Regions from separate parts of the Enterobacter sp. QK-SA4 genome, predicted to be linked through region 3. Evidence: predicted binding sites of a transcription regulator. Region 3 holds the regulator's gene; each other region holds the start of a gene.
The links. Region 3 encodes sigma-54, which starts transcription at its own class of promoters, with help from an activator protein. Its sites were predicted from a motif close to GTTGGCACANNTTTCGCTNT; they were not measured.
Positions count from the first base shown of each region.

Region 1: the regulator sigma-54 is predicted to act here: its motif matches at 3,700-3,719, upstream of glnK (P-II family nitrogen regulator).
Region 2: the regulator sigma-54 is predicted to act here: its motif matches at 4,326-4,345, upstream of hypA (hydrogenase maturation nickel metallochaperone HypA).
Region 4: the regulator sigma-54 is predicted to act here: its motif matches at 5,491-5,510, upstream of glnA (glutamate--ammonia ligase).

Region 1 covers NZ_JBXFXH010000007.1:3,679,344-3,686,657, forward strand. The annotation lists gene AC1VYI_RS19385 (MGMT family protein) at 1-268, shown strand, start outside; gene AC1VYI_RS19390 (YbaY family lipoprotein) at 302-829, opposite strand; gene tesB (acyl-CoA thioesterase II) at 1,030-1,890, shown strand; gene amtB (ammonium transporter AmtB) at 1,986-3,275, opposite strand; gene glnK (P-II family nitrogen regulator) at 3,311-3,649, opposite strand; gene AC1VYI_RS19410 (SmdB family multidrug efflux ABC transporter permease/ATP-binding protein) at 3,870-5,651, opposite strand; gene AC1VYI_RS19415 (SmdA family multidrug ABC transporter permease/ATP-binding protein) at 5,644-7,314, opposite strand, start outside.
Region 2 covers NZ_JBXFXH010000007.1:1,032,571-1,039,884, forward strand. The annotation lists gene flhA (formate hydrogenlyase transcriptional activator FlhA) at 1-621, opposite strand, end outside; gene hypE (hydrogenase expression/formation protein HypE) at 686-1,696, opposite strand; gene hypD (hydrogenase formation protein HypD) at 1,693-2,814, opposite strand; gene AC1VYI_RS06580 (HypC/HybG/HupF family hydrogenase formation chaperone) at 2,817-3,089, opposite strand; gene hypB (hydrogenase nickel incorporation protein HypB) at 3,080-3,943, opposite strand; gene hypA (hydrogenase maturation nickel metallochaperone HypA) at 3,947-4,297, opposite strand; gene hycA (formate hydrogenlyase regulator HycA) at 4,509-4,973, shown strand; gene AC1VYI_RS06600 (4Fe-4S dicluster domain-containing protein) at 5,044-5,652, shown strand; gene hycC (formate hydrogenlyase subunit 3) at 5,649-7,314, shown strand, end outside.
Region 3 covers NZ_JBXFXH010000007.1:541,606-548,919, reverse strand. The annotation lists gene AC1VYI_RS04165 (calcium/sodium antiporter) at 1-525, shown strand, start outside; gene kdsD (arabinose-5-phosphate isomerase KdsD) at 539-1,525, shown strand; gene kdsC (3-deoxy-manno-octulosonate-8-phosphatase KdsC) at 1,540-2,106, shown strand; gene lptC (LPS export ABC transporter periplasmic protein LptC) at 2,103-2,678, shown strand; gene lptA (lipopolysaccharide ABC transporter substrate-binding protein LptA) at 2,647-3,201, shown strand; gene lptB (LPS export ABC transporter ATP-binding protein) at 3,208-3,933, shown strand; gene rpoN (RNA polymerase factor sigma-54) at 3,981-5,414, shown strand; gene hpf (ribosome hibernation promoting factor) at 5,437-5,724, shown strand; gene ptsN (PTS IIA-like nitrogen regulatory protein PtsN) at 5,807-6,298, shown strand; gene rapZ (RNase adapter RapZ) at 6,344-7,198, shown strand; gene npr (PTS phosphocarrier protein NPr) at 7,195-7,314, shown strand, end outside.
Region 4 covers NZ_JBXFXH010000007.1:18,909-26,222, reverse strand. The annotation lists gene AC1VYI_RS01625 (helix-turn-helix transcriptional regulator) at 1-359, shown strand, start outside; gene AC1VYI_RS01620 (autotransporter outer membrane beta-barrel domain-containing protein) at 431-3,340, shown strand; gene typA (ribosome-dependent GTPase TypA) at 3,395-5,218, opposite strand; gene glnA (glutamate--ammonia ligase) at 5,597-7,006, shown strand; gene glnL (nitrogen regulation protein NR(II)) at 7,178-7,314, shown strand, end outside.

The DNA.
Region 1 (7,314 bases), 3.1 Mb from region 3:
GGCCTCAATCCCGGAAGGCTATGTCACCACCTATGGTGATGTCGCGCGTCTGGCCGGTTCCCCGCGCGCGGCGCGACAGGTTGGAGGCGTCCTGAAACGGCTGCCGGAAGGCAGTACGCTGCCCTGGCATCGGGTGGTGAATCGTCATGGCGCCATTTCGCTCACCGGGCCGGATCTTCAGCGTCAGCGTCAGGCGTTACTTTCAGAAGGGGTGCAGGTGTCAGGGTCGGGTCAGATCGATTTGCAGAAGTTTCGCTGGGTGTATTGACCCCTCTCCCGGAGGAGAGGGGAAATGCAGAAATTACATCTGAGTCGGTGGGGTTGGCAGGGACGGCTGATTGGTCTGCGGTGCGACCGGCACTTCGGTCTGCTGTACCGGCACCAGGTTCAGGTCGATTTTTGTCCCACCGTTGTTGATCGCTTCCTGGACCGTATCGGTGATAAACACCAGCTTGCCGTTGATGGTTACCGCTGCGCTCAGCAGGATACGGGCGTTAGGCTGCACGTCCGACGGGTTATACGGCAACACGAAGCTAAACGGCGCCTGCTTGCCTTCAGTACGAACGGCACGCTGGGCCACCACTTTCGACGGTGCGTCGGCCAGAGAAGCATCAGACAGCGTTACGGTTAATACCGCATCCGGCGGCAGCGCAACTTTCTGTTTAATCCAGATGGTACCGGAAACATTAGGCTGCTGAATGGATTGCTGTGAAAGGGTATTAATCCCGTTCGGGTCGGCTGCTGGTACCGGCACCTGGGCACTCTTACCGGCACAGGCGGACAACGCCACCGCAATAGCTACACCACTTAGCATGGGCACGAGTTTCATTGAAGTCTCCTTATCAATGCACCAGCGGGATCGATCCCATCCGATGTCGTTTCAATCACATAACGTATCTAAGTGTGGCACAGATCACCGATTTATGCCTGAAAACGTGCCGATATTCAGATTATTCTACCCATCGGACCACTTTCATTTCTGCGTTATACTCTGCCTATCTTTCGCTACGGCGTTTATTGAGGACAACTATGAGTCAGGCACTGAACAATCTGCTGACATTACTGAATCTGGAAAAAATTGAGGAAGGACTCTTTCGCGGACAGAGCGAAGATCTCGGCTTACGCCAGGTCTTCGGGGGGCAAGTCGTCGGACAGGCACTGTACGCAGCAAAGGAGACTGTCCCGGCAGACCGTCTGGTGCATTCATTCCACAGCTACTTCTTACGCCCTGGCGATAGCGCAAAACCGATTGTGTATGACGTTGAAGTCCTGCGAGACGGCAACAGCTTTAGCGCGCGCCGCGTAGCGGCCATTCAGAGCGGCAAGCCGATCTTTTACATGACCGCCTCTTTCCAGGCGCCGGAACCCGGCTACGAACATCAAAAGGTGATGCCCCCGGCTCCGTCACCCGACTCTTTAAAGTCAGAGACGGATATCGCCCGCGCGCTGGCGCATCTGCTTCCGCCGCAGGTCAAAGAGAAGTTTCTCTGCGATAAGCCGCTGGAGATCCGCCCGGTTGAGTTCCACAACCCGATGAAAGGCCATACCGCCGAGCCGAAGCGCCAGGTCTGGATCCGGGCTAACGGGACCGTGCCGGAAGATTTCCGCGTGCATCAGTATCTGCTGGGCTATGCGTCAGATTTCAACTTCCTGCCGGTGGCGCTGCAGCCGCACGGCGTTGGTTTCCTGGAAAAAGGGATGCAGGTTGCGACGATCGATCACTCCATGTGGTTCCACCGTCCGTTCAACATGAATGAGTGGCTGCTTTACAGCGTGGAGAGTACGTCAGCGTCGAGCGCGCGTGGGTTTGTGCGTGGGGAGTTTTATACTCAGGACGGCGTGCTGGTCGCGTCTACGGTGCAGGAAGGGGTAATGCGTAATCGCGGGTGATTGTGTACAGCCTGATGCCCTCACCCTGACCCTCTCCCATGGGGAGAGGGAATAAACATTAAAAACGGCAACCGAAGTTGCCGTTTTGCTGTTTATCAGGCGTTATACGCATTCTCGCCGTGGCTGTTGACGTCCAGACCTTCGCGTTCCTGCTCTTCCGGTACGCGCAGACCCACCGTCATATCCGCCAGCTTATAGCCAATGAAAGCGACAACGGCAGACCAGACAACGGTGATTGCAATACTTTCCAGCTGCACCAGCACCTGATGAACCATGGTCACGCCTTCTGCGTAGCCCACGCCACCGAGCGATTTCGCGGCGAAGATACCGGTCATGATACAACCCACGATACCGCACACGCCGTGAACACCAAACACATCGCATGGGTCGTCAACGCGCAGCACACGTTTCAGTGCGGTCACGCCCCACAGACCCGCCAGACCGGACACCAGGCCGACCAGTAGCGCACCACCCACGCCGACATAACCACACGCTGGCGTAATGCCAACCAGACCGGCAATGGCACCCGAACAGGCACCCAGCAGTGACGGTTTACCGCGTACCGCCCACTCGCCAAACACCCAGGAGAGGATTGCACCGGCCGTGGCCACAACGGTGTTCACGAAGGCCAGCGCGGCGATTTCGTTTGCTGCACTTGCCGAGCCGGCGTTGAAGCCAAACCAGCCAAAGTAGAGGATAGCCGTACCGGTAAACACCATCGGCAGGTTGTGCGGTTTGAACGCTTCTTTACCGAAGCCCACGCGTTTTCCAATCAAGTAGGCGCCCACCAGGCCCGCTACCGCGGCGTTGATGTGTACAACGGTACCGCCCGCGAAGTCCAGCGCGCCGTGCGTTGCCAGCAGACCGCCACCCCAGACCATGTGCGCAATCGGCACATAGGAGAGCGTCATCCAGACCACCACGAAGATGAGCACGGCAGAGAAACGAATACGCTCGGCGAGCGCGCCCACAATCAGCCCGACGGTAATACAGGCGAAGGAGCCCTGGAACGCAACGTGGATATACTGATAGAAGCTGCCCATCAGCGCGGTCAGCTCAATATTTTTCAGCATCACCCAGTCGAAGTTACCAAAGAACGCGTTGCCCGTGCCGAACGCCAGCGAGTAACCGTAAACCACCCACAGCACGCAGACCAGTGCGAACGTCACGGCAACCTGCGTCAGCATGGAGAGAACGTTTTTGCCACGGATCAGACCGCCGTAGAACAGCGCAATGCCCGGAATTGACATGAACAGCACCAGCGCGGTGCTGATCATCATAAAGGCGTTATCGGCTTTGTCGACCACCGCAGGGGTAGCAGCCAGCGCCAGGCCCGGCAGCAGCGCCAGCGAACCCAGACCCGTTTTGAGTGTTGCTATCTTCATTTTCTCGATCCCTATCACTGTGTGCCAGGCGTTATTTACAATGCCGCTTCGTCAGATTCGCCGGTACGGATGCGAATGACGCGCTGCAGTTCGGCAACGAAAATTTTGCCGTCGCCAATTTTGCCGGTATAGGCCGCTTTGCTAATGACATCAATGACTTCATCAAGCTGATCGTCAGCAATCGCGACATCAATTTTTACTTTTGGCAGAAAGTTAACGCTGTATTCCGCCCCGCGATAAAGCTCGGCATGACCCTTCTGACGACCAAAGCCTTTCACTTCGGTGACAGTCAGTCCCTGAATACCCATTGAAGACAACGCTTCACGCACGTCTTCGAGTTTGAATGGTTTGATTACAACCGTAACCAGCTTCATAGATCCCCTCCAGTCAGAATTCGGTAATGGCCGCAGCTTACGCAGAAGGTATTGCAAGGGGTGTGCCAGAAATGAAAACGAGGGGGAACGGCGGCGCACAGAGCATTACGCGGCCTTAATAAACGAACAGGTGAAAAAAAACGCACCATGCCGGTGCAGGGTGCGTTTCCGTTTTGCACCAACAGGAATGACTGTTAGCGCGTCGCCTCATTTTGGTGCATCAGGCGCTAAGCGACTCTTCATCACGCACGCTGGCCGCCAGCTCTTCGCCCGCCAGCTGCAGCTGGTACATCTGCCAGTAGCGACCTTTTGCTTCCAGCAGTTCACGGTGGGTACCGCGTTCAACGGCCTGTCCGCGATGCAGCACCAGAATAGTATCGGCATCGACGATGGTGGAAAGACGGTGGGCAATCACCACCAGCGTCGTATGGTCGCGTACGGCGGCCAGCGCCTGCTGGATGGCCTGCTCGGTGCCGGAGTCAATACTGGCCGTCGCTTCATCCAGAATCAGTATCTGCGGGGTTTCAATCAGCACCCGCGCCAGCGCCAGAAGTTGCTTTTGCCCGACGGAGAGATTGTTCCCTTGCTCGCCCAGTTTGGTATTGATCCCATCGCTAAACCCGCGCGCCAGCTCTGCAAGCTGCACTTTTTCCAGCACGTCCCAGACCTGCTCCTGGGAGTAGTCTCGGCCAAGGGTCACGTTCGCGTAGAAAGTATCGGCCAGCACGACCGGATCCTGCTGCACCATCGCGACGCCTTTACGCAACACGGTGTGGCTGAGAGACGCGAGCGGGCGCCCGTCGAGGCGGATTTCGCCGTGCGTGACCGGGTAATAGCCCATCAACAGGCTGGCGAGCGTGCTCTTACCGCTGCCGGTATGCCCCACCAGCGCCACGAAACCGCGCGACGGAACGTCAAGCGTGATGTCCTGCAGCACCAGCCGGTCTTCGCGATAGGCAAACGAGACGTTATCAAAGGCGATAGTCCCGCTTTGCAGAGGACGCTCGTCATTGCCGTAGGCCTGGCGCGGCCTGTCCATCAGCTCAAACACGCGCTCACCGGCGACCACCGCCTGCTGCAGCATCGATTGCTGGGTGGTAAGCTCTATCAACGGCTCGTTAAGGCGTCCGAGATAGCTGATAAACGCGTACAGCACGCCCACTTCAATCGTACCGTTTGAGCTCAGCCCGAAGAGCATCAGCAGCCCGCAAAGCACCAGCGCCGAGAAAAGGCTCAGCAGCGGACGCAGCAGGAAACCATCAAGCCGCAGCGTCTGCATACGCGCCATGTAGTGCGAACGGCTGGCTTCCCCCATGCGTTCGCCAAAGCGGGCCTGCTGGCGGAACTGCTGGATGACGCTCATGCCGTTGATCACTTCATTGAAGCCATCGTTGATGTCGGCCAGATACGCGCGCACCCGACGCACGATTGGCGTGCTGTAGCGCTGGTAAATGACCATGACAATCAGCACCGCCGGGAAGATGGTGATCGCCACCAGCGCCATGCGCCAGTCGAGGCTGAACATCGCCACCAGCATCGCGCCAATCAGCGCCGCGCTGCGTAACACCGTCGCGACCACGGTAACGTACAGATCGCGGATCACCTCGGTATCGTTGGTCACGCGCGAAATCACCTGCCCGACCGGCTGGATATCAAACTCGCTAAGCGGCTGGCGAAGCGCCGCGTCCATCACATCCGTACGCAGCTGCTGAACAACGCCCACGGCTGCGCGGTTAAACAGCAGCGACTGAGCATAGTGCAGCCCTGCCGCCGCCAGCTGCAGGCCAACGTAGGCCACGCCTAAACCCGCCACCAGCCCAAGCGGAAGGTAGCTTTTGGCGACCATGTTGTCGATAAAATAGCTGATGAGCAGCGGACCGCTCACCTCAGCAATCGCCGCTATCCAGAGTAAAAGCACGGCCACGGAGAGCGGTTTACGCCACGGCGAGCCGTAGGCCAGCAGACGCTTGAGCGTCGGCCACATCGTTCCGAGCTTACGCATTGGCGGCCTCCTCATCCTGCTCCGGCGCATCGTCCAGCGCCGCCTCAAGCTGTTGATAGCGGTACATATCGCGATACCAGCCCGGCTGCTCGGCAAGCGTTTCATGCTGACCGCGCTGGGCAATGTGCCCGTGCTGTAAGACCACAATTTCGCTGGCTTCGGTGAGCGCCGACAAACGGTGGGCGCTGATAATCACCGTGCGTCCGTCACCCCACTGGCGAAGGTTATGCAGGATCTGATGCTCGGTACGGCCGTCCACGGCGGAAAGCGCATCATCCAGGATCAGGATTTCAGCATTCAGCAGCAGCGCGCGGGCAATGGAGATACGCTGCTTTTGCCCGCCGGACAGCATAACGCCGCGTTCCCCAACTTCCGTTTCGTACCCCTGCGGCAGACGCAAAATATCATCATGTACGCTGGCCAGACGCGCCACATGTTCAATCTCGTCCTGCGTCGCCCCAGGGCGTCCCAGGGCAATGTTGTTCGCCACGGTGTCCGAAAATAAAAACGGCGTCTGGCTGACGACCGCCAGGCGACCGCGCCACTCGTCCAGCAGCAGTCTGGTCAGGGGAATATCGTGGAAGCGGATATCGCCTTCGGTGACGTCAAAGTGGCGCTGAAGCAGAGAGAGCACGGTACTTTTGCCGGATCCCGTCGGGCCGCAGATGCCCAACATTTGCCCTGGCTGCAGGGTAAAGCTGACGTTCTCCAGCACCGGATGCTCCGTATGCGGATAGACAAACTTGCGGACGTCGACGGTCATGACGCCGCGCCCTTCCGGTACGGCTTCACTGCCGTCGATGACCACCGGCGCTTCGGCCAGCATGGCGCGAATTCGGCTGTAGGCGGCGCTGCCGCGCTCCACGATGTTAAACATCCAGGCCAGCGCCAGCATCGGCCAGATCATGAGACCCAGATACATCGCAAAGCTGGTCAATTGCCCCAGGGTAAGCGTGCCCTGCACCACCATCCAGCTTCCGCCGCCAATGGCCAGCATATTTGCCATGCCGATTGCGATATAAATCGTCGGGTCAAAACGGGCGTCGATACGCGCGACGCGCATGTTTTTCGCCCCCGTGTCTGCCGCATCGGCGGCAAACAGCGCAGACTGACGGTCTTCCAGACCAAACGCTTTGATCATGCGGATGCTGGTCATGCTCTCCTGGGTGCGATCGTTCAGCGACGAAAACGCCGCCTGGGCCAGCTTAAAGCGCTCGTGCAGCTGTTCGCCATAGCGATTGATCGCCAGCGCCATGATCGGCATCGGCAGCAGGGCAAGCAGGGTCAGCTGCCAACTGATCTGTGTGGACATCACGATCAGCACCGCGCAGCCCATCACCAGCGAGTCCACCAGCGTCAGCACCCCTTCCCCGGCGGCAAAGACCACGCGATCGACGTCGTTCGTCGCACGGGCGATGAGATCCCCGGTGCGATGACGCAGATAAAATTCGGGATGCTGTCGGCTCAGCTGGCGGTAAAAATCTTCACGCAGCTCAACGGCCAGCTGATAGGACGCACCAAACAGCAGCACGCGCCAGACGTAGCGCAGCAGATAAACAATGACCGCCGTCAGCACCAGCGTGCCGACCCACATCAACACCCGTGCGGTGGTGTAATGCTGTTCGGTGACGCCATCCACGACGTATCCCACCACTTTCGGCGG
Region 2 (7,314 bases), 490 kb from region 3:
GACCAGCTCGTCCATGTCGAGCCGCGACAGCACGGCGTTGGTGATGGCGACCAGAATGCGGAAGTTGTCGCGCTCGCGGCTCAGCAGGTCGTAATCGACGTTATTGGTGACGCGGCTTTGGATTTGCTCCGCGACGACGGCCACAATCTGGGTAAAGGTGTGCAGACGCTCGTATTCCGCCTCGCTCCAGGGCTGGTCGGTCGTGCGGATAAACTCGCAGCCGCCAAAAATCTGGCCCTCAGCCGCCAGCGGCAGCATGCAGTAATGCCCGAAAGGCTGATAGAGGTCGCTCTCCGCCAGCTTCGGCCACGCCTGGCGGAACTCCGCAAAGTTGCAGTGCAGCACTTCAGGCCGGGAGAGTATGCGGCGCACCGGGCCATGCGCCAGATACGTTTCGTCTTCGTATTCAAACGTTTTGCCATTATCACGCGTCGAGTAGTAGCTCGCGCGCTGCGTTCCGCTATGCCAGAGCACAATCGCGGCGCTGTCCGCCAGCGCCGATTGCCTGACCAGCCGCGTCAGGGCATCGCTCAGCGCACCGAGATCGGGCTGCTGTAAAAGTGTGCGCGTGATGTCAAACAGGCCCTGCTGTCCAAGATCGCTCATCGGTGTATACGGCATATTGCTTTCCAATAGAAACTGGCAAAAAAAGAGACATTCAGTGCTGACCGCTTTTGGCGCGGTTCTAGCAAATACGGGGTAAGGGTTCCGCGTGCGGCAGGTCAAGCGTCCGCTTCACGCCATAAAGTCCGGTCAGGCGCACCCCTTTGCGCTCAACCACTTCACCAATCATCGCCGCCTCTTTTCCTGACGGATGAGCCCGCAGCTGTTCAAGAACGGCTTCCGCGGCCGAGCGTTCAACGCCAATCACCAGTTTGCCTTCGTTGGCAAAGTTGAGCGGGTCAAGGCCCAGCAGTTCGCAAAGCCCGCGAACGGCAGGCTTAACGGGCAGGCTGCGCTCGGTGAGTTCAATCCCGTACCCGCAGCTTGCCGCAAATTCGTGTGCCACGGCATTCACGCCGCCTCGCGTGGCGTCGCGCAGGGCTTTCACGCCGGGAATACCCCGCAGCGTCTGGATCAGTGGGGTGAGCACCGCGCAGTCACTGCGCAGTTCCCCGTCCAGCCCCAGACCTTCGCGCAGGTTAAGGATGGTCGCCCCGTGGCAGCCCAGCGTTCCGGTCACGATCAGCACGTCGCCCACGCTAAGCCGCTGCGCCGCCCAGTGAATATCGGCGGGGATCGCGCCCATGCCGGCGGTGTTGATAAATAGCTTGTCGGCCGCGCCGCGCTGCACCACTTTTGTATCGCCGGTGACGATAGCTATCCCGGCCTCGCGTGCGGTCTGCGCCATGCTGTTGACCACTGTCGTGAGCGTCTCCATCGGTAATCCCTCTTCGAGGATAAACCCGCAGGAGAGGTAGCGCGGAACGGCACCGCTGACCGCCACGTCGTTGGCCGTGCCGCAGACGGCGAGCTTGCCGATATCGCCGCCGGGGAAGAACAGCGGGTCAATCACGTAGCTGTCGGTGGAGAAGGCCAGCCTGTCGCCCTGCGCGGTGAGGGTGGCGAGGTCAATGCGCGCCTGGTCTTCCTGTTCGGCGAGCCAGGGGTTGTTGAAGGCTTCCATAAACAGCCGGTTAATCAGCTGCTGCATCGCCTGTCCGCCGCTGCCGTGCGCCATTTCAACCGTATTCATGCTTCACTCTCCTGGTTGCGATACTGATACCACGCGGCACACGCCCCTTCGGAGGAGACCATCAGCGCGCCAAACGCCGTTTGCGGGTTACAGGTATTGCCAAATAACGGGCATTGATGAGGTTTGCATTTACCGGTGAGAACTTCGCCGCAGCGGGCCCGGGGATCGTCGCAAACCTGCTGCGGCTGCGGGCGAAAATGCGCTTCGGCGTCGAACGCGCGATAGGCTGACGTCAGGTGCACGCCGGATTCGGCAATCAGCCCCAGACCACGCCACTCGCTGTCGCCCTCAACGCTGAACACGTCGGCGATCGCCTGCTGCGCCCGTTCATTTCCCGCATCCGGCACCACGCGGCGGTACTGGTTTTCCACCGCGCTCAGGGCCGCTATTTTCTGCTCAACCAGCATGGTCACACCTTGCAGTAGATCAAGTGGTTCGAAACCAGCGACCACTAACGGACGATTGTACTGTTCAGCGATAAAACCGTAGGCGTCTGTGCCAATCACCATGCTGACATGCCCCGGTGCCAGAAAGGCATCAATGCCGTTTCCCGGCTCTTCCAGCAGGCTGCGCAGGGTGGGGATGAGCGTAATGTGCTGGCAGAAGAAGAAAAAATTCCCGACGCCGCGCGCTTTCGCCTGCTGCAGCGTGATGGCGGTGGCGGGCATGGTGGTTTCAAATCCCAGGCCAAAAAACACCACCCTGCGCGCGGGGTTGTCCTCCGCCAGCGTCAGGGCATCCATCGGCGAATAGACGATCCGGATGTCGGCCCCGCGCGCTTTCGCCTGCAGCAGCGAGCCGTTTTTCCCCGGCACGCGCATCGCGTCGCCAAAGGTGCAGAAAATGACGTCGGGCTGGCTGGCAATTTCGATGCAGCTGTCGATGCGCCCCATCGGCAGCACGCACACCGGGCAGCCGGGGCCGTGGATAAACTCGATGTTCTCCGGCAGCAGCTGGTCGAGGCCAAATTTGAAGATGGCGTGCGTATGTCCGCCGCACACCTCCATGATCCGCAACGGGTTTTCCGCCGTGTATTCCAGCAGCGCCGCGCGCGTTTTCAGGTGCCCGATAAGCTGCAGCACCTGCTCCGGCGCGCGGTATTCATCAACGTAACGCATGGCTAACGCTCCTCGCCGTACAGCAGCGCGCCCACGTCAGGCTCCACGTCGAACATGTTTTGCAATGCATCCAGCGTGTCGCGGGCTTCCGCTTCGTTAATCACGCTCATGGCAAACCCTACGTGGACGAGCACCCACTGGCCGAGACGCGATGCGCCCGTTTCATCGCTGCTGCCCACCAGCGTCAGGTCCACGTCGCGCAGGATGCCGCAGACCTCCACTTTGGCCTGGTTCCCGTCAATGGAATGGATTTGTCCCGGTACACCTATGCACATCGTTCACTCTCCAGCCAGTTCAGCCAGGCTTCCATGCCGTCGCCGCGCGTGGCGGAGACCAGCAGGATCTCAATCTCCGGGTTCACTTCCCGGGCGCAGGACAGGCACTTATCCACGTCGAAGTTCAGGTACGGAAGCAGGTCAACTTTGTTCAGCAGCATGATAGACGCGGCGGCAAACATATGCGGGTACTTCAGCGGTTTGTCTTCGCCTTCGGTCACCGAAAGCACCGCCACCTTGTGGCGTTCGCCCAGATCGAAGCTCGCCGGGCAGACCAGGTTGCCGACGTTTTCAATAAACAGAATGCCGTTATCCGCCAGCGGAAGACGTGGGGCGGCGTCGGCAATCATCTGCGCATCCAGGTGGCAGCCTTTGCCAGTATTGACCTGAATCGCCGGGGTGCCGGTTTCGCGAATGCGCGCCGCGTCGTTAACGGTTTGCTGGTCGCCTTCAATCACCGCGCAGGAGACGCGCCCGTTCAGGCGTTTGAGCGTTTCCGTTAACAGCGTGGTTTTGCCGGAGCCGGGGCTGGAGACCAGGTTCAGCACCAGCTGTTTGCGGGCGGCAAAGCGCGCGCGGTTGCGGGCGGCGATCTGGTTATTTTTGTCCAGCACGTTGATTTCCACCTCCAGCATCTGGCGCTGGCTGATGCCCGGCGCGTGGGTACCCGCTTCGCCGTGGCCGTAGTGTAGATCGCCCGCAGCGGAGCGTTGCGGGGCGAAGGTGATACCGGTCAGCGCCGCAGCAGGCCGCGGGGCAGGCGAAAAGGGCGCGGAGCGAAACGCGGAATGGGGACGGTGTTCATCCCCTTCTATATACAGGTTGCCTTCGGCGCAACCGCAGGTGCTACACATACTTTACTCCTTCTCGATTTCGAGGCGTTGGATCTGCATGCCGTCGTCCGCCACGATGCGAAGACCGGTGCTCTGACACTGCGGACAGCGCTGAACCTTTGATGACAGCAGGGTGACGTACTGCTGGCACTGCTCGCACCAGCACTCAGCCTGCTGCTCTTCGATATGGAGCTCGCAGCCTTCCGCCAGCGTGCCGCGACACACCAGCTCAAAACAGAAATTCAGGGCGCTGGGCTCAACGCAGGAAAACGCCCCGACTTTCAGCCAGACGCCGGTGACGCGCTTCGCGTGGTTTTGCACTGCCTGCTGTTCGATAAGTTCCAGAGCCCGCTGGCAGAGGGTGATTTCGTGCATGACGCCTCCTCAATGAATTGCGCCATTGAATGCAATAACGGTGCCAGCTTGATTTTTGTTAAGGCGTGACGATGTCAACGCTGTCGAAATGACACGTCGACACCGCGGCGTTGACAGCAGTTTTGTAATTAAATCTATTTAAAATCAGTAAGATAAAAACTGGCATGGAATCTGCTTAACAGCCGCTATCTCCATTAAACGGATACCTTCTATGACTATTTGGGAAATCAGCGAAAAAGCGGATTACATCGCGCAGCGTCATCAGCAGCTGCAGGACCAGTGGCACCTCTACTGCAACTCTCTGGTTCAGGGCATAACCCTCTCGAAAGCGCGTCTTCACCACGCGATGAGCTGCGCGGCGCAGGGCGACATGCGCTTCGTCCTGTTCGGCCATTTCATCATCAACGTTACCCTGGCGGATAACTTCAACAGCCACACCATTGAGTACCACCTCGAGACAAAAGACGGCGAAAAACAGTGTATTGCGAAGGCGCAGCTGATGGCCGACGGCATGGTGGACGGCCACGTCAGCAACCGCGATCGCCAGCAGGTGCTGGAGCACTATCTGGAAAAAATCGCGCCGGTCTATAACGGCCTGTACGCCGCCGTTGAACACGATCTCCCGGTCAACCTGAAGCAGCTGATGGATGGAAATACCTCAGCGAACGTGGCCTGACTCCTGCGTGTCGAGAAGTGTCGACAAGACAGTTTTTCGTCAAAAATGACTATCACCAGAGGATAACCCGGTGAACCGTTTTGTAATTGCTGACTCGACGGTCTGTATTGGCTGTCGAACCTGTGAGGCGGCGTGCTCGGAAACGCATCGCCTGCATGGGCTGCAGTCCATGCCGCGCCTGCACGTCATGCGTAATGAAAAAGAGTCTGCCCCGCAGCTCTGCCATCACTGTGAAGACGCCCCCTGCGCGGGCGTCTGCCCTGTGAATGCCATCACCCGCGTTGATGGCGCTGTCCAGCTGAACGAAAGCCTGTGCGTAAGCTGCAAGCTGTGCGGCATTGCCTGCCCGTTCGGCGCGATTGAATTTTCCGGCAGCCGTCCGCTGCATATTCCGGCGAACGCCAACTCGCCAAAAGCCCCGCCCGCGCCACCGGCTCCGGCACGCGTAAGCACGCTGCTGGACTGGGTGCCCGGCATTCGTGCCGTTGCGGTGAAATGCGACCTGTGCAGCTTCGATGAGCAGGGTCCGGCCTGCGTGCGCACCTGCCCGACTAAGGCGTTGATTCTGGTTAACATTCGCGACATCGCCCGTACCAGCAAGCGTAAACGCGAGCTGACCATCAACAGTGATTTTGGCGACCTTTCTCTGCTACAGGCGCTTAACGAGGGGGCGAAATGAACGCGGCGATGATGATTACCAGCGCGGTAGCCTGTTTTGCTGGCGCCGCTGTTCTGGCGCTGATCTTCTCATTCCATAAAACCCTGAGCGGCGCGATCGCCGGGCTCGGCGGGGCGGTGGCTAGCCTGATGACGCTGGCAGCAGGCGGCGTTGTCCTGCTCGGCGGCCAGTCCGCTGAGACCGTGATGCCGCTGATTCGCCACAACGTGGAGATCGCGCCCCTGAACGCCATCTGGCTGGTGACGTTTGGCCTGTGCGGACTGTTTATCAGCCTGTTCAATATCGACTGGCACCGCCATCCGCACGCCAGGGCTAACGGCCTGCTGGTTAACCTGCTGATGGCGACTGCGGTCTGCACCGTTATCGCCAGCAATCTCGGCGCGCTGGTGGTGATGGCGGAAATCATGGCGCTGTGCGGCGTGTTCCTGACGGGCTGCAGCGCCTCCGGCAAGCTGTGGTTTGCGCTGGGACGCCTCGGAACGCTGCTGCTGGCGCTGGCCTGCTGGCTGGTGTGGCAACGCTTTGGCACGCTGGACTTCGCTGCGCTCAACGGGCATCCGCTGGGGAACGACGTCTGGCTGCTGGGCACGCTCGGCTTTGGCCTGCTCGCTGGCATCATCCCGCTGCACGGCTGGGTGCCGCAGGCGCATGCGAATGCCTCCGCGCCCGCCGCCGCGCTGTTTTCTGTGGTGGTGATGAAAGTGGGTCTGTTCGGGATTCTGGTGATTACGCTGACCGGCGGACAACCGCCGCTGTGGTGGGGCGTCGTGCTGCTGATTGCGGGAATGGTCACCGCGTTCGTCGGCGGCCTTTACGCGCTGATGGAGCACAACATCCAGCGTCTTCTGGCGTACCACACGCTTGAAAATATCGGCATCATCCTGCTCGGCATTGGCGCGGGGGTGACCGGGCTGGCGCTCAACCAGCCGGCGCTGATTGCCGCCGGGTTTATCGGCGGTCTTTATCACCTCGTCAACCACAGCCTGTTTAAAAGCACGCTGTTCCTCGGCGCGGGAAGCATCTGTTTCCGCACCGGCCATCGGGATATCGAAAAGCTGGGCGGGATTGGCAAAAAGATGCCCGTCATTTCGCTCGCCATGCTGGTGGGTCTGATGGCAATGGCCGCGCTGCCGCCGCTGAACGGCTTTGCCGGGGAGTGGGTGATCTACCAGTCCTTCTTCGCGCTCGGCCAGAGCGACGCATTTATTGCACGCCTGCTCGGCCCGCTGCTGGCGGTCGGTCTGGCGATAACCGGGGCGCTGGCGGTGATGTGTATGGCGAAAGTCTACGGCGTGACCTTCCTCGGCGCGCCGCGCACCCGCGAAGCGGAAAACGCCTGCTGCGCACCGTTGTTGATGGGCGTGAGCGTGGTCGCGCTGGCGCTGTGCTGCATCGCGGGCGGCGTCGCCGCGCCGTGGCTGCTGCCGCTGCTGGGCAACGCCATTCCGCTGCCGCTGACCGTGGCGAATACCACCGTCTCTCAGCCCATGATAGCGCTGCTGCTGATTGGCGCACCGCTGCTGCCGCTCGTCCTGATGCTGTTCTTCAAGCGCGACCGGCTCGCCTCCCGCTCGCGCGGAGCGGCGTGGGCCTGCGGCTACGAACACGAACAGTCGATGGTCATCACCGCCCACGGTTTTGCCATGCCGGTGAAGGAGAACT
Region 3 (7,314 bases):
AAGCAGGGTCAGGATAGCCTCACGCGGGAGCAGGTCGCCGAACTGCCGCGAGAAGGCACGCTGCCTGTTGCCCTGCTCTGGCTTGGCGTTGCGCTGATCATCATGCCGATGGCAACGCGCATGGTTGTGGATAACGCGACGGTGCTGGCGAACTATTTCGCCATCAGTGAACTTACCATTGGTCTGACGGTGATTGCCATCGGTACCAGCCTGCCGGAGCTGGCCACGGCCATTGCGGGGGCTCGTAAAGGTGAGGATGACATTGCCATAGGTAATATCATCGGTTCCAACATATTTAATATCGCTATTGTGATGGGCCTGCCGGCCCTGATTACGCCAGGGCCCTTTAATCCCCTGGCATTCTCACGCGACTACGGTGTGATGTTATTGGTCAGCGTGATATTTGCCCTGCTCTGCTGGCGGCGGCAACGACAGATCGGCAAAGGCGCAGGCGCGCTGCTGACGGGTGGATTTATCGTATGGATGGCGATGCTGTACTGGCTCTCGCCTCTTCTCTCTGGGTAAACGGAAACGCATTATGTCGCAAATAGAATTGCAGCCGGGTTTTGACTTTCAGAAAGCAGGCAAAGAGGTTCTGGAGATTGAACGTGAAGGTCTGGCGCAGTTAGATCAGTACATTAATCAGGATTTTAGTCTGGCATGTGAGAAGATGTTCTACTGTGCCGGCAAAGTCGTGGTGATGGGGATGGGTAAGTCCGGCCACATTGGACGCAAAATGGCGGCAACGTTTGCCAGCACCGGAACCTCTTCCTTCTTTGTACATCCGGGGGAAGCCGCGCACGGTGACCTGGGTATGGTCACGCCGCAGGATATCGTCATCGCGCTGTCCAACTCCGGGGAGTCCAATGAAATTCTGGCGCTGATCCCGGTACTGAAGCGACTGCAGGTACCGCTTATTTGCATGACCAGCCGTCCGGAAAGCAGCATGGCGCGCGCAGCTGATATTCACCTGTGCGTGAAAGTGCCCAAGGAGGCCTGTCCGCTCGGCCTGGCGCCGACGTCCAGCACCACCGCCGCGCTGGTCATGGGTGATGCGCTTGCCGTCGCGCTGCTCGAAGCCCGCGGTTTTACGCCGGAGGATTTCGCGCTTTCCCACCCGGGCGGCGCGCTGGGGCGCAAGCTTCTGCTTCGGGTTAACGATATTATGCACACCGGGGATGAGATCCCTCACGTCAGTAAAGAAGCCTCCCTGCGTGATGCGCTGCTGGAAATCACCCGTAAGAATCTGGGTATGACGGTCGTGTGCGACGGTCTGATGAAAATTCAGGGGATCTTCACCGATGGCGACCTGCGTCGCGTGTTCGACATGGGTGTAGATGTCCGCACGCTCGGCATTGCCGACGTGATGACGCCGGGCGGTATCCGCGTCCGTCCGGGTACGCTGGCGGTGGATGTGCTGAACCTGATGCAGTCCCGCCATATCACCTCCGTTATGGTTGCCGATGGCGACCAGTTGCTGGGTGTGGTACATATGCATGATCTGCTGCGCGCAGGCGTAGTGTAATGAAGGATAAGACAATGAGTAATGCGGGTGCATCCCTTGCAACCTGTTATGGACCGGTCAGCACCCAGATGATGGCGAAGGCGGAAAACATTCGTCTGCTCATCCTGGACGTGGATGGCGTACTTTCCGATGGCCTGATTTACATGGGCAACAATGGTGAAGAGCTGAAAGCGTTTAACGTTCGCGACGGCTACGGTATCCGCTGTGCGCTCACCTCGGGTATTGAGGTGGCTATCATCACCGGGCGAAAAGCTAAACTGGTAGAAGACCGCTGTGAAACCTTAGGCATTACCCATCTGTATCAGGGTCAATCCGATAAGATGGCGGCGTTTAAGGATTTACTGGGTAAACTGGCTATCGCACCGGAAAACGTGGCCTACGTCGGAGACGATCTGATTGACTGGCCCGTGATGACTGAAGTCGGGCTGAGCATCGCCGTTGCCGATGCGCATCCGCTGCTGATCCCGCGCGCTGATTATGTCACCCACATCAACGGGGGCCGTGGTGCCGTACGCGAAGTCTGCGATCTGCTTTTGCTGGCGCAGGGCAAGCTTGATGAGGCCAAAGGGCAATCGATATGAGTAAAACCAGACGCTGGATTATCATTTTGCTTTCGCTTTTCGCACTGGTATTGATTGGCGTGAACCTTGCCGATCGCGACGATACGCAAACGGAAGTGGTCAACAATAACGATCCAACCTATAAAAGCGATCACAGCGACACCGTGGTCTACAGCCCGGAAGGCGCGCTTAACTATCGCCTGATTGCCCAGCATGTTGAATATTTTTCAGATGACGGTATTTCGTGGTTTACCCAGCCTGTCATGACCACATTTGATAAGGACAAAGTGCCGACGTGGTCAATTAAGTCAGATCGGGCAAAACTGACAAATGACCGTATGCTTTATCTGTATGGTCACGTTGAAGTCAACGCCCTGACCGCTGACTCGCAACTGAGAAAAATTACGACGGATAATGCCCAGATTAACCTGGTAACCCAGGACGTGACCTCGCAGGATCTGGTCACACTGTATGGCACAACATTTAATTCCAGCGGTTTGAGAATGCGCGGGAACTTACGCAGCAAGAACGCCGAGCTGATTGAAAAGGTTAGAACCTCCTATGAAATTCAAAACAAACAAACTCAGCCTTAAAGTAATTATCGCCAGCGCGATGCTGGCGACCAGTCTCCCCGCGCTTGCTGTAACGGGCGATACCGACCAACCGATCCATATCGAGTCTGATACCCAGTCTCTCGATATGCAGGGCAACGTCGTCACCTTCACGGGTAACGTCGTCATGACTCAGGGCACCATCAAAATTAACGCCGACAAAGTGGTCGTGACCCGTCCGGGTGGCGAGCAGGGCAAAGAGATCATTGATGGTTACGGCAACCCGGCAACCTTCTACCAGATGCAGGACAACGGCAAGCCGGTGAAAGGTCACGCCTCGCATATGCACTATGAGCTGGCGAAGGACCTGGTCATCCTGACCGGAAACGCGTATCTGGAACAGCTGGACAGCAACATTACCGGCGACCAGATCACCTATCTGGTGAAAGAGCAAAAAATGCAGGCTTCCAGCGAGAAAGGCAAACGCGTCACGACCGTACTGGTTCCGTCGCAGCTGCAGGACAAAGGCAAAGGCCAGGCCCCGGCACAGAAGAAGAGTAACTAATTCGTTATGGCAACATTAACTGCAAAAAATCTCGCGAAGGCCTACAAGGGCCGCCGTGTCGTAGAAGATGTCAGTCTGACCGTCAACTCCGGCGAAATTGTAGGGCTGCTCGGCCCTAACGGTGCGGGTAAAACCACCACCTTCTACATGGTCGTTGGCATTGTGCCGCGCGATGCCGGCAACATTATCATTGACGATGAAGACATCAGCCTTCTGCCGCTGCACGCGCGCGCGCGTCGCGGGATCGGCTACCTGCCGCAGGAAGCCTCCATTTTCCGTCGTCTTAGCGTTTACGATAACCTGATGGCGGTCCTGCAAATTCGTAACGATCTGACCAGCGAGCAGCGTCAGGATCGTGCCAACGAGCTGATGGAAGAGTTCCACATTGAGCATCTGCGCGACAGCCTCGGTCAGGCACTCTCCGGGGGTGAACGCCGTCGCGTTGAGATTGCGCGTGCGCTGGCCGCAAACCCGAAATTTATCCTTCTGGATGAACCGTTTGCTGGCGTTGACCCGATCTCGGTTATCGACATTAAACGCATCATTGAACACCTGCGTGACAGCGGGCTTGGCGTACTGATCACCGACCACAACGTCCGTGAAACGCTGGCCGTGTGTGAACGCGCGTATATTGTGAGCCAGGGCAATCTGATCGCCCACGGTACGCCGCAGCAGATCCTCGAAGACGATCATGTTAAGCGCGTCTATCTTGGGGAAGACTTCAGACTCTGATAGGGTAGAGGTAACGTAACGCCGAACCGGAGAAAAATGCTCTGAACATGAAGCAAGGTTTGCAATTAAGGCTCAGCCAACAACTGGCGATGACGCCGCAGCTACAGCAGGCAATTCGCCTGTTGCAGCTGTCCACGTTAGAACTTCAGCAGGAGCTCCAGCAGGCGCTGGACAGCAACCCCCTGCTGGAACAAACCGATCTTCATGACGAGGTAGATACTCAGCAGTCACAGGATACAGAAGCGCTCGACACCGCGGATGCACTCGAACAAAAAGAGATGCCCGACGAGCTTCCGCTGGATGCCAGCTGGGATGAAATCTACACCGCCGGAACCCCTTCCGGTACGCGTGCAGACTACCAGGATGATGAGCTACCGGTCTATCAGGGAGAGACCACCCAGTCGCTGCAGGATTACCTGATGTGGCAGGTGGAACTCACCCCCTTCTCCGATACCGACCGTGCGATTGCCACGTCCATTGTTGATGCCGTTGACGACACCGGCTATTTGACCGTCACGCTGGACGATATTCTGGAAAGCATGGGCGACGACGAGATTGAGCTTGAGGAAGTCGAAGCCGTTCTGAAGCGCATCCAGCGTTTCGATCCGGTAGGCGTGGCCGCAAAAGATCTGCGTGACTGTCTGCTGATCCAGCTTTCTCAGTTCAGCAAAGAGACGCCATGGATCGACGAGGCGCGCTTAATCATCAGCGATCATCTGGATCTGTTGGCCAACCACGATTTCCGCAGCCTGATGCGCGTCACGCGGCTGAAGGAAGAGGTGCTGAAAGAAGCGGTGAATCTGATCCAGTCGCTCGATCCGCGCCCGGGACAGTCGATCCAGACCAGCGAGCCCGAGTACGTCATCCCGGACGTGCTGGTCAGAAAACACAATGACCGCTGGGTCGTTGAACTGAACTCAGACAGCATCCCTCGCCTGCAAATCAACCAGCAGTATGCCTCCATGTGCACCAGCGCGCGTAACGACTCCGACAATCAATATATTCGCAGCAATCTTCAGGAAGCGCGATGGCTGATCAAAAGTCTGGAGAGCCGAAATGATACGCTGCTACGCGTCAGCCGCTGTATTGTCGAACAGCAGCAGGCGTTCTTTGAGCAGGGCGAAGAGTATATGAAACCGATGGTACTGGCGGATATCGCCCAGGCCGTCGAGATGCATGAATCAACCATTTCCCGTGTCACCACGCAGAAGTATCTGCACAGTCCACGCGGTATTTTTGAGCTTAAGTATTTCTTCTCCAGCCATGTGAATACCGAGGGCGGCGGCGAAGCGTCGTCAACGGCCATTCGTGCCCTGGTGAAGAAGTTAATCGCCGCGGAGAACCCCGCGAAGCCACTAAGCGACAGTAAGTTAACCACCATGCTGTCCGATCAGGGTATTATGGTGGCACGTCGTACTGTTGCGAAGTATCGAGAGTCTTTATCCATTCCGCCGTCCAACCAGCGTAAACAGCTGGTCTGACACAACCGATAAGGAAGACACTATGCAGCTCAACATCACTGGACAAAACGTCGAAATTACTGAGGCTTTACGTGACTTCGTGAACGCGAAGTTTGCAAAACTCGAGCAGTATTTCGAAAGGATCAATCAGGTCTATATTGTGTTGAAAGTGGAGAAAGTGACTCATATCTCGGATGCCACCCTGCATGTTAACGGGGGTGAACTGCATGCCAGTGCGGAAGGGCAAGACATGTACGCTGCTATCGACGGCTTGATTGATAAGCTTGCACGACAGCTCAATAAACATAAAGATAAACTGAAACAACACTAATTGTCCGGGCAGTTAACGGGTGCAGGACGGCCTGTTGTGAAACACAACAGGCCATTTGTACAGTTAGCGCTTAGGTGAAATTATGATGAACAACGATTCCGCTCTTCAACTGAGCAATGTCCTTAACCAGGAATGTACCCGCAGTGCGGTTCACTGCCAGAGCAAAAAACGTGCGCTGGAGATCATCAGTGAACTGGCTGCCAAACAGCTGGGCCTGCCGCCGCAGGTGGTGTTCGAAGCGATTCTGACCCGTGAAAAAATGGGCAGTACCGGTATCGGCAACGGCATCGCGATCCCGCACGGCAAACTGGAAGAGGATACCCTGCGTGCCGTTGGTGTGTTTGTGCAGCTTGAAACACCCATCGCTTTCGATGCCATTGATAACCAGCCCGTCGATCTCCTCTTCGCGCTGCTGGTGCCCGCTGACCAGACAAAAACCCATCTGCATACGCTGTCGCTGGTCGCAAAACGTCTGGCCGATAAAACCATTTGCCGTCGACTGCGCTCGGCCCAAAGTGATGAAGAGCTCTATCAAATTATCACTGAAGCAGAAGGCAATCAGGATGATGCATAACCAGGAGATGGCCTTCACATCTGTTGTCCTGAGGAGAAACGGAACATGGTGCTGATGATTGTCAGTGGTCGTTCAGGGTCGGGGAAATCCGTTGCTCTGCGCGCCCTGGAAGACATGGGTTTTTACTGCGTCGATAACCTGCCGGTCGTGTTGTTACCCGACCTGGCCCGCACGCTGGCGGAGAGACAAACCTCTGCCGCCGTCAGTATCGACGTTCGCAACATGCCTGAATCGCCAGAGATCTTCGAACAGGCCATGAGCAACCTGCCTGACGCGTTCTCGCCTCAGCTGCTGTTCCTTGATGCAGACCGCAATACGCTGATCCGCCGCTACAGCGATACCCGTCGCTTGCACCCGCTATCCAGCAAGAACCTCTCTCTGGAGAGCGCTATCGATGAAGAGAGCGACCTGCTGGAACCGCTGCGTTCCCGTGCCGACCTGATTGTCGACACCTCTGAGATGTCCGTTCACGAGCTGGCGGAAATGCTGCGTACCCGGCTGTTGGGTAAACGCGAGCGCGAATTGACGATGGTGTTCGAATCCTTCGGCTTTAAGCACGGTATTCCAATCGATGCGGATTACGTTTTCGACGTGCGCTTCCTGCCGAACCCGCACTGGGATCCGAAGCTGCGTCCAATGACCGGTCTGGATAAGCCGGTGGCGGCGTTCCTCGACCGGCACACAGAAGTACACAATTTTATCTACCAGACGCGAAGCTACCTTGAGCTATGGTTACCTATGCTGGAGACAAACAATCGTAGCTACCTGACGGTGGCGATTGGCTGTACCGGCGGTAAACATCGTTCGGTTTATATCGCCGAACAGCTGGCCGACTATTTCCGCTCGCGCGGGAAGAACGTTCAGTCCCGTCATCGCACGCTGGAAAAACGTAAAACATGACCGTAAAACAAACCGTTGAGATCACCAATAAGCTGGGTATGCATGCACGCCCGGCGATGAAGCTGTTCGAGCTGATGCAGGGTTTCGATGCCGAGGTTCTGCTGCGGAATGACGAA
Region 4 (7,314 bases), 520 kb from region 3:
GTTTGGCGCTAACCAACATGAATATCGTTATTATCACGGACCGCTGGCTGGAGGCGCTAGCTAATTATTTATTTAATCATCGTGATGAAATAAAGGGTGTTATTTATTCGGATGATAATGACGCTATATTACAGGAAAAAATTAACCATCTTTTCTCTGGTAGAAGAGTGAATAACAGACGAGGAAGTATATTGAATACTGTCGAATTCACTTTACTTAATCGGTTTTTATCAGGAGCGTGCCTCCAGGAGATTATAAAAACAGACAGCATTGATGTGAAAAAAATTTATGTCCATAAAATACGACTTGAGAGGAAATTAGGCACCAGCATTCATAAAATTCTCGTTTCTATTTTGTAATTTCAATCACTTAACATACCCACATTTAATGCTGTGGAGGATGTTTTACGCCTGAAAGAAAGGGGCTAGCTATGCCATATTTAATGAAACACTCACCTGTCGCAGCTGCGATTTCTCTGGCGTTATCGTCAGCGCTATTTACCGCGCATGCAGCGGTAATCGATTTTTCTAATTTACCTGCCTCCGGAGCAGTAACGGATTTGCCTGCAGAAATACAGGCGCTGATACCTGCAACGGCAAACGCGAACTTTAGCAAAAATACCGGCGATCCTAACTATGTCTACCAGTACAGCCCGGGGAATATCCCAATTTACGGAGATGGGATCACCCTCGAAGGGCCTGGGGCGGAAGCCTTTGAGCATTCCGTTACCGTTATTCAGAACTCCACGTCCGGCAGCCCGGGGGTGATATTTGGTGACGATCTGACTATTCGCACCCAGTCAAAAGTGGCTGCCAATAATGGTAAAGACGTCGACGGTATTCGTACCCACGGGATGAACACGCCGGACAACCCGGTGTTTATCATTACCGGCGACCGCACCCATATCTACGTTAACGGCCAAAGCGGTGACGGTATTAATGCCGGGTACAGCTCCTTCAGTCAGGGTTCTCTCGGCTCCGCCAATATTTATGTGGGTGACGATCTCTATATCGAAACCACGGGCAGCACCGGGCGCGGAATTAGCGCTTATGCACTGAATGATGCGTCGAAGGCAAAAAATAACGTTATCGTTGGCGATCGTGCGCATATTGTGACGCACGGTACTTACGCTGAGGGAATTCGTACCAACCAGAGCGGCTCATACGTCCGGCTGGGAGATGTGGCGACCATCGAAACGTTCGGCACATCGGCCTATGGCCTGTATGCAGGCTCTGCGTCAAAAATTGAGCTAGGCAAAAGCGCGACGATTACCACCGACGCGGCCAGTGCCTCCGGGGTTTATTCTACCGGCTCGTCAACCATCACCCTTGATGAAGGCGCCACCATTACGACCAACGGTGCCAGTGCGCATGGCGTCTACGCTTACACCGGTGCGGTGAATCTGGGAGATAACGTCACCATTGCGGTAAACAGCAGCGAGAAAACCAGCAGCTCCGCGCAGGCGCCGCACGGGATGTATGCCTGGTCGCGCGGCATGATAGCGCTCGAGGGTGGTGCCACCATTACCACCGCAGGCCAGCGCGATAACGGTAGCTATGCCCTGAACGCCAGTAACGGCGGGGTGATTGATGCGTCCACAGGAGGCAAGTTCATCCTCAACGGCGATATCCTTTCCGCAGGCGGCGTCGCGGCCACCAGCACGCTTCCGGCACAAAACAGTACTATTACGCTGACTATGGATGACAACTCCCTGTGGAACGGGGCTTCCTTCATTGAGAGCAACGCCGCGGGTACCGGTACTATCGCACTAACGATGAATGATGCCGTCTGGAATCTGCGCGACAGCTACACGCTGACCAGCCTGACGCTGAATGCGGGCGGCACGATTAATTTCCAGCATGCAGAGGACGCGGCGTGGCAAACGCTGATCATCAAGGATGATTTTATCGGCAACGGCGGCAAGCTGGTTTTCAATACCGTGCTGTTTGACGACACTTCGGAAACGGACAAACTGATCGTTGAAGGCAACACCTCCGGTCAGACCGGGGTGGAAGTGAACAACATTGGCGGTGCCGGCGCGCAAACCGTAGAAGGGATTGAAATTGTCAGCGTTGGCGGCAACTCAGAGGGGACGTTTGAGAAGGCCAGCCGTATCGTGGCAGGGGGCTATGACTATAACGTTGTGCAAAAAGGTAAAAACTGGTTTTTGACCAGCCTGGTTGAACCTGTTGACCCGCCAGTCGACCCGATAGACCCACCTGTTGACCCTGTAGACCCGCCTGTTGACCCTGTAGACCCACCTGTTGACCCTGTAGACCCGCCAGTCGACCCGGTCGATCCGCCCGTTGATCCGGTGATTCCGCCGCAGGAACCGATCCCCCCTGCCGCACCACCGAAAAGCGAGCATCAGTATCGCCCGGAATTTGGAAGCTATCAGGCGAACAGCTATGCGGCAAATACGCTGTTTATGACCCGCCTGCACGATCGTCTGGGTGAAACGCAGTACACCGACATGCTCACTGGCGAGCATAAAGTAACGAGCCTGTGGATGCGTAACGTCGGCGGTCATACGCGTTTTAAAGACAGCAGCGGCCAGTTAAATACCACCGCCAATCGCTACGTGCTGCAGCTGGGTGGTGATGTCGCCCAATGGAGCACCGACGGTCTGGACCGTTGGCATCTTGGCCTGATGGCGGGCTACGGCAACAGCCAGAGCCGGAGCGCTTCCAGCCTGACCGGATACCACTCGCGCGGTGAAGTGAATGGCTATAGTGTCGGTCTGTACGGTACCTGGTACGCAAACGACGCGGATAAAAGTGGCACCTACGTTGACAGCTGGGTGCTGTATAACTGGTTCGACAATAAGGTGATGGGGCAGGACCAGGCGACCGAGAGTTATCGCTCCAGCGGGGTGACCGCCTCTGTAGAAGCTGGCTATAGCGTTAAGGTGGGCGAAAGCGGCCGCAACAGCTACTGGATCCAGCCGAAAGCGCAGGCCGTTTGGATGGACGTGCATGCTGACGACCATCGCGAACGCAACGGCACGCGGGTGAAAGACGAAACCCAGGGGAACGTGATGACACGCCTCGGCGTGAAGGCCTACATCAGCGGACATAACGCGATTGACGACGGTAAGTCACGGGCCTTCCAGCCGTTTATTGAAGCGAACTGGATCCACAATACCCAGACCACGCGCATCCGCATGGATGACGTTAGCAATGAAATGCGTGGAACGCGCAATATCGGTGAACTCAAGACCGGCGTAGAGGGGCAGATTACGCCGAAGCTTAGCGTATGGGGCAACGTGGCTCAGCAGATAGGCGATAAAGGCTACAGCGATACGCAGGGAATGCTGGGGGTGAAATACAGCTTCAAATAACAACAAAAAAGCCGCTGAGAAATCAGCGGCTTTTTTTATTACGGATTAACCGTATTAGTCTTCTTTCGCACCGCGCATAGCACGTTTACGATCGTTCTCGGTCAGGTGACGTTTACGGATACGAATTGACTGTGGAGTCACTTCTACCAGTTCATCATCATCGATGAATTCCAGAGCCTGCTCCAGAGTCATCTTGATCGGTGGAACCAGAACCGTTGCTTCGTCAGTACCGGACGCACGCATGTTGGTCAGTTTCTTACCGGTCAGGCAGTTTACGGTCAGGTCGTTAGAACGACTGTGAATACCGATGATCTGGCCTTCATAAACTTCAGCACCGTGACCCAGGAACAGCTTACCGCGATCCTGCAGACCGAACAGCGCAAACGCAACAGCTTTACCCTGACCGTTGGAGATCAGTACGCCGTTGTTACGCTGGCCCACTTCGCCCGGACGAACGTCGTCGTAGTGGCTGAAGGTGGAGTACAGCAGGCCGGTACCGGAGGTCATGGTCATGAACTCAGAACGGAAGCCGATCAGGCCACGGCTTGGGATCACGTAGTCGAGACGTACGCGGCCTTTGCCATCTGGATTCATGTTTTTCAGGTCGCCTTTACGCTCACCCAGAGCCTGCATCACAGAACCCTGATGCTGCTCTTCAACGTCCAGCGTTACGTTTTCGAATGGCTCTTGTTTACGGCCGTCGATCTCGCGGAAGATTACTTTCGGACGGGAAACCGCCATTTCGAAACCTTCACGACGCATGTTCTCAATCAGAACAGACAGGTGCAGCTCGCCACGACCAGAAACGCGGAATGCATCAGCATCTTCGGTTTCTTCAACGCGCAGCGCAACGTTGTGCACCAGCTCTTTGTTCAGGCGGTCAAGGATCTGACGAGAGGTAACGAATTTACCTTCTTTACCACAGAACGGAGAGGTGTTGACGTTGAAGAACATGGATACGGTTGGTTCATCAACGGACAGGGCTGGCAGCGCTTCGACGTTCTGCGGATCGCAGATGGTGTCGGAGATGTTCAGTTCACCCAGACCGGTGATAGCGATGATGTCGCCCGCTTCCGCAACGTCACTCTCGATACGCTCAAGACCCAGGTGAGTCAGTACTTTACCGACTTTACCGTTACGGGTTTTGCCTTCGCTATCGATGATAGTAACCTGCTGGTTAGGCTTCACTTTACCGCGCTTGATACGACCAATGCCGATTACGCCAACGTAGTTGTTGTAGTCGAGCTGAGAGATCTGCATCTGCAGGGTGCCGTCGAGATCGACGTTTGGTGCAGGAACACGGTCAACAATCGCCTGATACAGCGGGGTCATGTCTTCAGCCATGTCTTCGTGGTCCAGACCTGCGATACCGTTCAGCGCAGATGCGTAAACGATAGGGAAGTCCAGCTGCTCGTCGGTCGCGTCGAGGTTAACGAACAGGTCGAAGACCTGGTCAACAACCCAGTCAGGACGCGCGCCAGGGCGGTCAACTTTGTTGATAACAACGATTGGCTTCAGACCATGGGCAAAAGCTTTTTTGGTCACGAAGCGCGTCTGTGGCATTGGGCCATCCATTGCGTCAACGACCAGCAGAACGGAGTCTACCATGGACATTACACGTTCAACTTCGCCACCGAAGTCGGCGTGCCCTGGGGTATCAACGATGTTGATACGGTAGTCATTCCATTTAATCGCGGTGTTTTTCGCGAGGATGGTAATCCCACGCTCTTTCTCCAAATCGTTGGAGTCCATCACGCGTTCTTGGGTTTCGGCACGCGCATCAAACGTACCGGATTGCTGCAGCAGCTTGTCGACCAGGGTAGTTTTACCATGGTCTACGTGCGCGATGATGGCGATGTTACGCAAATTTTCGATCACAACTTTGCCTCAGGCATTTAGAAATAGCGCGTTATTGTACACGGATTAATCGCACTACAAAACAGGATCACAAACATCCCCCGCAAACAAGTATCGCAGAGATGCTTTGTGATCGCTTTCACGGAGCGGTAAAAGGGCACTTTAACGTAAATTGCACCAATATGGTGCTCAATGTTCACATTGAAGCACTATACTGGTGCAACAAATCCATTGTGGTGCAGCCCTTTTGCACTATGGTGCGCATGATAACGCCTTTTTGGGGTGATTTAAAAGTTGGCACAGATTTCGCTTTATAAAAAATACATGGCATCAGCCAGTACAAACAGAAATTGAAGACCTCGTTACCACGACGACAATGACCAATCTGGAGAGTTAAGTATGTCCGCTGAACACGTTTTGACGATGCTGAACGAACATGAAGTGAAGTTTGTTGATCTGCGCTTCACCGATACCAAAGGTAAAGAACAGCACGTCACAATCCCTGCTCATCAGGTGAACGCCGAATTCTTTGAAGAAGGCAAAATGTTTGACGGCTCCTCCATTGGTGGCTGGAAAGGCATTAACGAATCCGACATGGTTCTGATGCCAGACGCGACCACTGCGGTCATTGATCCGTTCTTCGAAGAACCAACCCTGATCATCCGTTGCGACATCCTCGAGCCAGGCACGCTGCAGGGCTACGACCGCGACCCACGTTCTATCGCGAAACGCGCTGAAGAGTACCTGCGTTCTACCGGCATCGCAGACACCGTTCTGTTCGGGCCAGAGCCAGAATTCTTCCTGTTCGATGACATCCGCTTCGGTGCCTCTATTTCTGGCTCCCACGTGGCTATCGACGACATCGAAGGTGCATGGAACTCCTCCACCAAATACGAAGGCGGTAACAAAGGTCACCGTCCTGGCGTGAAAGGCGGTTACTTCCCGGTTCCTCCGGTCGACTCTGCACAGGACATTCGTTCCACTATGTGTCTGGTGATGGAAGAGATGGGTCTGGTTGTTGAAGCTCACCACCACGAAGTGGCTACTGCTGGTCAGAACGAAGTGGCAACCCGCTTCAACACCATGACCAAAAAAGCGGACGAAATTCAGATCTACAAATACGTTGTGCACAACGTTGCGCACCGTTTCGGTAAAACCGCGACCTTCATGCCAAAACCAATGTTTGGCGATAACGGTTCCGGTATGCACTGCCACATGTCTCTGTCCAAGAACGGTACCAACCTGTTCTCTGGCGACAAATATGCCGGTCTGTCCGAGCAGGCGCTGTATTACATCGGTGGTGTTATCAAACACGCTAAAGCGATCAACGCCCTGGCGAACCCAACTACGAACTCCTACAAGCGTCTGGTCCCGGGCTACGAAGCGCCAGTGATGCTGGCCTACTCTGCACGTAACCGTTCTGCTTCTATCCGTATCCCGGTGGTGGCTTCTCCTAAAGCGCGTCGTATCGAAGTTCGCTTCCCGGACCCAGCGGCTAACCCATACCTGTGCTTCGCAGCACTGCTGATGGCCGGTCTGGACGGTATCAAGAACAAGATCCACCCGGGCGAAGCGATGGACAAAAACCTGTACGACCTGCCGCCAGAAGAAGCGAAAGAGATCCCACAGGTTGCTGGCTCTCTGGAAGAAGCCCTGCAGGCGCTGGACGCAGACCGCGAGTTCCTGACTGCAGGTGGCGTATTCACTGACGACGCTATCGATGCTTACATCGCCCTGCGTATGGAAGAGAACGACCGCGTGCGTATGACTCCACACCCGGTTGAGTTCGAACTGTACTACAGCGTTTAATAAAAGTTGTTTTACCCGGCGTGATAAACGCCGGGGGTAGTTGCCGTGGAAACTTTTAGCCCATCTCCGGATGGGCTTTTTTCTCCACCAACAACCTGATCTCACGCGCTTTTTACGCCGAAAACGCTATACTGCACTAAATTAGTGCAAACGACTCCAGGAGACTGCTGAATGGCAACTGGCACGCTGCCCGATGCTGGGCAGATCCTCAATTCTTTGATTAACAGCATATTGCTGGTCGATGACGAGCTGGCCGTTCATTACGCCAACCCGGCCGCGCAGCAGCTGCTCGCCCAAAGCGCACGTAA